2 regions of the Oceanisphaera sp. genome follow, and region 2 is predicted to be linked to the other one. Evidence: predicted binding sites of a transcription regulator. Region 2 holds the regulator's gene; the other holds the start of a gene.

Region 1 (4,848 bases), on a different contig from region 2:
AAGAAGGGCAGGGGCCAAACTCTTCAGCAAGCTGTGTAGAGGCTTTCAATAAGTAATATTGAATGGCTTCAAAGGTTTTATGGGTTAAGCCCAGTGCGCTGCCATCGGAGTACTTCACACCATGCTTCGCTAAGTAATAGGCGTAGTTAATGACGCCTATACCTAAGGTGCGCCGATTCATTGAGCCATTTTGTGCGGCTAATAATGGATAGTCTTGATAATCAAGCAAGGCATCAAGGGCGCGCACCGCTAAGTCTGCTAGACCTTCGAGTTCACTTAAGTCGTTAATAGCACCTAGATTAAAGGCTGAGAGCGTACAGAGCGCAATCTCTCCCTCGGCGTCATTCACATCCGTCAATGGCTTAGTTGGTAAGGCAATTTCTAAGCACAAGTTACTTTGGCGAATGGGAGCCACGCTTGAGTCAAACGGGCTGTGAGTATTACAGTGATCCACATGTTGAATATAGATACGGCCCGTACCCGCACGCTCTTGCATCATTAATGAAAACAGCTCTAACGCTTTAATGGTGCGTTTGCGAATGCTGGGGTCTTGCTCATATTGTAAGTAAAGTGCTTCAAATTTAGCCTGATCTTCAAAGAAGGCATCATAAAGCCCAGGCACATCTGAGGGCGAGAACAAGGTAATATCGCCGCCTTTAATGAGACGCTGATACATTAAGCGGTTAATTTGCACGCCATAGTCCATGTGGCGCACACGGTTTTCTTCTACCCCGCGGTTATTTTTTAATACCAGCAAAGACTCAACTTCTAAATGCCACATAGGGTAGAACAAGGTGGCCGCTCCACCGCGTACCCCGCCTTGCGAGCAGCACTTGACCGCGGTTTGAAAGTGTTTATAAAACGGAATACAGCCAGTATGAAAGGCTTCACCACTGCGAATAGGGCTACCCAGCGCACGAATACGGCCCGCATTAATACCAATACCTGCACGCTGTGAAACATAACGTACAATGGCGCTTGAGGTGGCATTAATAGAGTCTAGGCTGTCACCGCACTCGATAAGTACGCAAGAGCTAAATTGACGGGTAGGAGTACGTACGCCGGCCATAATGGGCGTTGGTAGTGATACTTTAAACAGAGAAATAGCATCATAAAAGCGCGTAATATAGCTAATACGTGTGTCTGCAGGGTACTTAGAGAATAAGCAAGCTGCCACTAACATATACAAAAACTGTGGGCTTTCGTAAATATCGCCATTAATGCGGTTTTGTACTAAATACTTACCTTCTAGCTGCTTAACGGCGGCATAAGAGAAGTTAAGGTCGCGGTCATGATCAATATAGTCATTTAGAATATTGAGTTCATCGCGGCTGTAATCGGCCAAAATATGTTGGTCATACTTGCCAAGCTCCGTAAGGCGCGCTACATGATCGTAGAGGTGCGGAGGAGTAAAACGGCCATAGGCTTTTTTACGTAAATGAAATACTGCTAAGCGTGCTGACAAGTATTGGTAATCTGGGGTCTCTTCTGAGATCAGATCCGCGGCGGCTTTAATAATGGTTTCATGGATATCTTCGGTGCGAATACCTTCATAAAATTGGATATGCGAACGTAGCTCAACTTGAGACACAGACACATTATCTAACCCTTCTGCTGCCCAATCGAGTACGCGATGGATTTTATCAAGATCAAGGTGTTCTTTAACACCAGAGCGCTTGGTGACCAGCAGATTTTTATTCATGAAACAGCCCTTTTAGTCGTAAATGTTATTGTGCTATAGGAGGCGCACGTGCTAATGCGATTTACCATATAGTGTGTTGAGTTAGTAAACATAACACAATATATAGTTATTGCCGTCGTTATGCGTGCACAATATAGAACCTAGAGGAAAATATCTCAAGGGGGGGAGACACTGCAATGATGCCCTGATGAAGTAAAAGATTTGCGCTTGCTAGCGGCGACGCCTTTCAGCGTCTGGCGTTGGCGATTGATTGCTGTTTTTCTGCGCAGTAAGAAAGATTTAAAAAATATTTGGCTTGCAAAAATGTTGAATTAACGATCTTGTTGGATCTTTCAGCGCTTGGCTGTAAGCGTGTCTTTTTACGCCTCACATTACGGCAAAACGACTATGGGTGTGTTCTGATCCAAGCAACCTTTAGGTGCCATGCAAATCATGCTGCATGGCCTGAGCTTGCTCGCCGTGACGAACGGTATCGGCCTAACGAACATCCAGTGAATGTTCGCAGTAGGCTGATATGGTGAGTATCATTAGCCCCGCAGCGTGTCGGTGAAGAAGATCCCTTTGTTCGGCCGTTATGCAGGCCGAACTGACTAAGTCACGCCTCTCATTTTTATTTATAGTACAAGCAAAAGATGTGATGAAGTGACAGGACCTGAGCTGTGAGCACTATTTGAGATAACTGCGTGTTAGGTTAATGTGGTGGGGTGGGGTTTAACTGCATACACCATGTAATTAACGTCGGCATCAGGGCTTAGCTTAAATTGACCACTTAAAGGTTGATACACAGTGCCGCTAATGTCTTTAACTACTAACCCAGCCGCTTCTATATGCTGGCATAGCTCAGCAGGAGTGATAAATTTTTTATGATCATGCGTGCCTTTTGGCACCATATTAAACACATATTCAGCACCAATAATCATCATTAACCAAGCTTTAGGGTTGCGATTAATGGTAGAAAACACCAAAGTAGCGCCCGGTTTGGCTAACTCGGCACAGGCTTGTACCACAGAGGCTGGATTAGGCACATGCTCGAGCATTTCCATGCAGGTCACTACCTCAAACTGCGCGGGTTGTTCAGCCGCTAATTGTTCAGCAGTGCCTTGGCGATAATTAATACTCACCCCCGCTTCTAATGCATGCAAGCGAGCCACTGTCAGGGGTTCTTGTCCCATATCTAGCCCGGTGACGTCTGCGCCGTCTCGCGCCATACTTTCACTTAAAATTCCCCCACCGCAGCCAATATCTATGGTTTTTTTACCAAATAAGCCGCCGGCTTTATCGCTGATCCAGCCCAAGCGCACGGGGTTAAGTGTATGCAGGGGCTTAAAGTCGCCGTTTAAGTCCCACCAGCGTGAGGCCATGGCGGCAAATTTTTCGATTTCCTGTGGGTCTACGTTCATGAACTGCGCCTTTATGACAAGTTAAATGACAAGAGAGAGCGACTATTATAGCCAAGCAGGCTTTCACTACCAGCATCAGTGCTCTTTGCGTGTATTTGTATGCTAGAATGGTGCGTTTTTTATTGCGATATCAACAATAAACTGGGGACAAGACTAGCTATGACCGATCTGGCCCGAGAAATCATGCCGATAAACATCGAAGATGAGCTGAAAAGTTCCTACTTAGATTACGCGATGAGCGTAATAGTAGGGCGCGCACTACCCGATGTACGAGATGGTTTGAAGCCAGTGCACCGCCGCGTGCTGTTTGCCATGAACGAGTTGGGCAACGACTGGAACAAGCCTTATAAGAAATCGGCCCGTGTGGTGGGTGACGTAATAGGTAAATATCACCCCCACGGTGATAGTGCCGTGTATGACACCATTGTACGTATGGCGCAGGAGTTTTCGATGCGTTATACCTTGGTTGATGGCCAAGGTAACTTTGGTTCTGTCGACGGTGACTCAGCCGCCGCCATGCGTTATACCGAAATTCGTATGGATAAAATATCCCACGAATTATTGGCCGATCTAGATAAAGAAACCGTTGACTGGGTGCCCAACTACGACGGCACTGAAATGATACCAGCGGTAATGCCCACTAAAGTGCCTAACCTATTGGTGAATGGCTCGTCAGGCATTGCAGTGGGGATGGCGACTAATATACCGCCTCATAACCTCAACGAAGTCATTGACGGTTGCTTGGCGATTATTGACGATGAAGAGGTCAGTATCGATCAGTTGATTGAGCTGATCCCAGGCCCCGACTTCCCTACGGGCGGTATTATCAACGGGAAATCTGGCATTGTTGATGCCTACCGCACTGGGCGTGGCAAAATTTATGTGCGTGCATTAGCAGAAGTCCAAGTAGACGAAAAAACCGGTCGCGAAACCATCATAGTGTCTGAGTTGCCGTATCAGGTAAACAAAGCACGCTTAATTGAAAAAATTGCTGAGCTGGTTAAAGAAAAACGCATTGAAGGGATCACGGCACTGCGTGATGAGTCTGATAAAGACGGCATGCGCATCGTAATTGAAGTGCGCCGGGGGGAAGTGGGTGAGGTTATTTTGAATAACCTGTATTCACAAACTCAGATGCAGAATGTGTTCGGCATTAATATGGTGGCATTGGATAACAATCAGCCACGCATTTTTAATTTAAAAGACATGTTGAAGTGCTTTATTCAGCATCGCCGTGAAGTAGTAACACGCCGCACTATTTTTGAACTGCGCAAAGCCCGTGATCGTGCCCATATTTTGGAAGGCTTGGCCATTGCCTTGGCTAACATCGACCCGATTATTGAGTTGATCCGTGCGTCATCAACCGCAGCCGAAGCCAAAGTGGGCTTAATAAGCCAAGGTTGGCAGCTGGGCAATGTGGCCAGTATGCTAGAGCAGGCAGGTGATGATGCCGCACGCCCTGAATGGTTAGAGCCCGAGTTTGGTATTCGTGACGGTCTATATCACTTAACCGAACAGCAAGCCCAAGCCATTCTTGATTTGCGCCTGCACCGCTTAACCGGTCTTGAGCACGAAAAGATTTTGGAAGAGTATAAAGGCCTGCTTACTTTAATTGCCGAGTTGCTTTATATTCTTAATAGCCCAGAGCGCTTGATGGAAGTGATCACTGAAGAATTAGAGTTAATTAAAACGCAGTATGGCGATGCTCGTCGTACCGACATCACCAACTCTAGCTCTGAGATCAAT
Region 2 (4,848 bases):
TCACTAATCAACGATATACTCAACGACTTCTAAGCCGAATCCTGACAGTGCATGGTAGCGTTTAGGCGAGCTTAATAGCTTCATTTTGCCCACGCCCATGGCTTGCAATATTTGTGAGCCTACCCCTACACGGCGTGAAGTCCCTTGCCATTTAGCCGCTGCTGGGCGCTTGCCTTTATCTACAGCTTCAAACTGGCGCACCAGTGATAATAAATGATCGGGCGTTTCTTCACGGCCTAAAATCACCATCACACCCCCTTCGTTAGCAATACGCTGCATTGACTTATTGAGCGGCCAAGTACGGGCAGAGTGACGGTCAGTCATTAGTACATCGGTAAACATATCGTGAATATGCACCCGCACTAAAGTCGGCTCTTCAGCGTTCACTTCGCCTTTTTTAAGGGCAAAGTGTACTTGATTATCAATGGTGTCTCTAAACGTGACCAGCTCAAAATCACCAAATTCAGTGGGTAAGTTACAACGCGAGACTTGTTCAATGGTAGTCTCATGCTGATTACGGTATTCAATTAAATCAGCAATGGTCCCAAGCTTAATATCATGCTCTTTAGCAAAGACTTCTAAGTCGGGGCGACGCGCCATGGTGCCGTCTTCGTTTAATATTTCTACAATGACAGCTGAAGGCTCTAACCCCGCTAAGCGGGCCAAATCACAACCGGCTTCGGTGTGACCGGCACGTGTTAACACACCACCATTTTGCGCTTTTAGGGGAAAAATATGCCCAGGCTGCACCAAGTCACTCGGCTTAGCTTCAGGTGCCACTGCCGCTTGTACCGTACGGGCACGATCGGCGGCAGAAATGCCTGTGGTGACGCCTTCGGCTGCTTCAATAGACACGGTAAAGGCGGTAGAAAACTGTTCGGTGTTATTGCTCACCATTTGTGGAATATCTAACTGGCGACAACGCGCTTCGGTCAGCGTTAAACAAATCAGGCCACGGCCATATTTGGCCATAAAGTTAATGTCTTCTGGGCGCACATGGTGCGAGGCCATGATCAAGTCGCCTTCGTTTTCGCGATCTTCATCATCCATTAAAATAACCATCTTTCCCTGACGAATATCGTCGATGATGTCTTGGGTATTACTTAACGCCATGAGTTTGTTCCTTAGGTATCTAAGATCTAGTGATCTTCATAAAACGGCTTATGGATCATACTGTCGGCGGCCAGGGTCGCCGACAGCCACACTGCACACCAGGGATATCAGCTTTTGATAAATCGAGCGGTCAGTTTAATATCATCACCCACTTGGCGGCAATCTTGCCATTGCAATTGAGTGACCTCGCTCATTGCAATACGCTCTGGCACATCAAAGAGTCCTCGTGCTTGGCTGCCCATTAATTTAGGCGCCTGATACAGCACCAGTTCATCAATCAGTTCATTTTCTAACAGTGCACCGCCTAAGCGCGCCCCTGCTTCAACCCAGAGTGAGTTGATCTGGCGACGACCAAGCTCTATTAGCAAAGCGGATAAATCAAGCTGCTTGCTAGCGGTTAGCGTTAGTACACACTCTTCCACTTGCTCACTAAAGCCCCCGGTTATTTGTCCGCGCACCAGTAATATTGGCCCTGGTACACTAAATAATGTCAGCGAAGGGGTGAGACGATTTTGAGTATCGATAATTACCCGCAGCGGTTGGCGCACTGTGGGGGGGGCTGCATCATCAGGGGTCACATTTGTGTAATCTGCCTGCACATAAGGTGGCAGTTCATGCCAACGCACATTCAAGCTGGCATTATCCATTAATACCGTATCGGCACCGGATAAAATGGCACAGCTCAAGGCTCTGTGGTGTTGTACATCGCGCCGAGCCGCAGGGCCTGTGATCCATTGGCTTACACCATTGGCCAGTGCGGTTCGCCCATCAAGGGTTGCTGCCAACTTTAACGTTACCCAAGGCAAACCGGTTTGCATACGGTGCATAAAGCCACGGTTAATGGCTACTGACTCTGCGGCCATTAAGCCGGCCTTGGCCTCTATGCCCGCCGCTTGCAACATGCGCAAGCCATTGCCAGACACTTGCGGGTTGGCATCTTCACTTGCCACAACCACCCGTGTTACTCCCGCATCAATTAAGGCCTGAGCGCAGGGGGGCGTGCGGCCATAATGCGAACAAGGCTCTAAGGTGACATAGGCCGTTGCCCCTTTGGCAGCTGCACCGGCTTGGCGCAGGGCAAACACTTCGGCATGAGGGCCGCCAGCCTGTTGGTGATACCCCTCTCCTACTATCTGGTTATTATTCACCAGCACACAGCCCACCGCAGGGTTAGGGCTAACTGTAAAGCGCCCGCGCGCGGCGAGTGCCAAAGCTCGGGCCATGTAAGTCGCATCTTGAGAATTAAACACTTATTGCTCCAGCCGGGCGATCTCTTCACCAAATTGACGTAAATCTTCAAAACAACGATACACAGAGGCAAAGCGAATATAGGCCACTTTATCAAGCAACTTGAGCTCTTCCATCACCAAGTTGCCAATATATTCAGACTTCACTTCGCGCTCACCAGTGGCGCGCAATTGAGACATAATGCGACAAACAGCTTGTTCGATCGCTTCTATACTCACGGGGCGCTTTTCTAAGGCACGTAACATGCCGGCTTCTAACTTATCTTCGTTAAAAGGCTCACGTACATCGTTGGTTTTAATCACCCTTGGCATGACCAACTCAGCGCTTTCAAAGGTGGTAAAGCGCTCTTTGCAGGCACAGCATTCTCGCCGGCGACGCACTTGCAAGCCCTCGCCGACTAAGCGCGAGTCAATCACTTTGGTATCGGTTGCTTGACAGAAGGGACAGTGCATAGTGCCTCCAAGGGCTAAAAATCGGCCTTTAGTGTAAATAAGCAGACATAAGAATGCTAGTAACGGCTTAAAAGCAGCGCCGAGCGCCTAGCTTAAAGAAAAACAGCAATGCCAAAATTTACATACTGCACAAATTGCTTGGCGTGCCACCGCAATGACAAAAAACACCTACGTTAACATGGTGCAAAAATGTAGAGGCCGCTTCAGCTGGCCGGTGGCGCGCAGCGGCACAAAAAACCATCAAACCACGCCATATTTAAAATCGGTGTGTTTTTTTTCGTACAGCGGTCAACGTAAAGCGTACCGCTGAGTCGCTAAAAAAAACGGGGCCTGTTGGCCCCGTTTTTCATCTTTTAGCTTACACCATTTAGGCATAAACAGGCAGACGACGACAAATTTCTTGCACCTGCTCTTTAACACCGGCAATGGCAGCATCATCGTTGATATTGTCTAACACATCGCAAATCCAACCGGCCAGTTGGCGCACATCGGCTTCATTAAAACCACGACGTGTGACTGCTGGTGTACCAATACGAATACCTGAGGTCACAAAAGGCGAGCGCGGGTCATTAGGGACGGCATTTTTATTTACCGTAATAAAGGCTTTACCTAAGGCGGCATCAGCTTCTTTACCCGTGATCCCTTTATCGATTAAATCAACCAAGAACAAGTGGTTATGGGTACCGCCAGACACCACTTTATAGCCACGCTCAATAAAAGCGGCGGCCATGGCTTGGGCGTTTTTCAACACCTGACCTTGGTATGTTTTAAACTCAGGTTCCATGGCTTCTTTAAAGGCCACCGCTTTACCCGCAATCACGTGCATTAGGGGGCCGCCTTGGCCACCAGGGAAAACCGCTGAGTTTAGCTTTTTCTCTAGCGCTTCATCATTAGATGCAGACAAGACTAAACCACCACGCGGGCCGGCCAGTGTTTTATGGGTGGTGGTGGTCACCACATGAGCATGTTCAATGGGGCTTGGGTAGTGGCCGGTGGCAATTAAACCCGCAACGTGTGCCATATCTACCATAAACCAGGCGTCAATTTTATCGGCAATCTCACGCATACGCGCCCAGTCAACAATCCCAGAAAAAGCAGAGAAACCACCAATAATCATTTTTGGCTTATGCTCAAGCGCTAATTGTTCCATTTCTTCGTAATCAATAACGCCTTCATCATTAATGCCATAAGGAATAATGTTGTACATTTTTCCCGAAAAGTTAGCCGGCGAACCATGGGTTAGGTGACCACCATGAGCCAAGTTCATGCCCATAACAGTGTCGCCAGGCTTAACTAATGCCATAAATACTGCCGAGTTTGCCTGAGAGCCTGAGTGCGGTTGCACGTTGGCATAAGTGGCACCAAAGAGCTGTTTGGCACGCTCAATGGCTAACTCTTCTGCAATATCAACATACTCACAACCGCCATAAAAGCGCTTACCAGGATACCCTTCAGCATACTTATTCGTCAGCTGAGAACCTTGCGCTTGCATTACACGAGGGCTGGTGTAGTTCTCTGATGCAATTAGCTCAATGTGCTCTTCTTGGCGTTGAGTTTCATCACACATTGCTTGCCACAACTGGGGATCATAATCGGCAATATTCATGTCACGCTTTAACATCCGTCTCTCCTGACTCATGGGGGGATAGGATCAATCGACCCTTATCCCTTAAGTTTACCCTTTAGGCTGCGTTCAGCCTAGCCCCGCTCACCCAGTTAACGACACTTATTTATCTTTACGTAAAATAGAAGCCCCAAGCACAGGACTCACTCATGACTTATTTCACCGCATAACAGGGGTAGATCTAGCTGATAAAGCCGATAGAATAGCATTATATTAATTGAGCCCAGCTTAACTTCGCTCATTTCTAATACACAATAATAGCCACACTCGTTGGGGAATATATGCAAGATTTTAAGGTCACCTCACAGCGCCGAGCCGAACTCTATTCTTGGTTTACCGCTTTATTTTCGGCTCCTTTAGTAGAGGATGAAATTAAGCAATTTGGTGGCTATGACATGCACGCTTTTTTAA

What was found. The regulator NrdR, encoded in region 2, represses ribonucleotide reductase genes. The targets are predictions, from matches to a motif close to CACNNTATANNGTG.
Region 1: the regulator NrdR is predicted to act here: its motif matches at 1,797-1,810, upstream of nrdA (class 1a ribonucleoside-diphosphate reductase subunit alpha).

What each region holds. Positions count from the first base shown of each region.
Region 1 is NZ_JBQDEX010000039.1:8,509-13,356, reverse strand. Features, by position in the region: gene nrdA (class 1a ribonucleoside-diphosphate reductase subunit alpha) at 1-1,702, opposite strand, end outside; gene ubiG (bifunctional 2-polyprenyl-6-hydroxyphenol methylase/3-demethylubiquinol 3-O-methyltransferase UbiG) at 2,389-3,102, opposite strand; gene gyrA (DNA topoisomerase (ATP-hydrolyzing) subunit A) at 3,262-4,848, shown strand, end outside.
Region 2 is NZ_JBQDEX010000010.1:12,947-17,794, reverse strand. Features, by position in the region: gene ribBA (bifunctional 3,4-dihydroxy-2-butanone-4-phosphate synthase/GTP cyclohydrolase II) at 4-1,113, opposite strand; gene ribD (bifunctional diaminohydroxyphosphoribosylaminopyrimidine deaminase/5-amino-6-(5-phosphoribosylamino)uracil reductase RibD) at 1,221-2,363, opposite strand; gene nrdR (transcriptional regulator NrdR) at 2,364-2,813, opposite strand; gene glyA (serine hydroxymethyltransferase) at 3,181-4,434, opposite strand; gene ACTHY5_RS01915 (molecular chaperone TorD family protein) at 4,719-4,848, shown strand, end outside.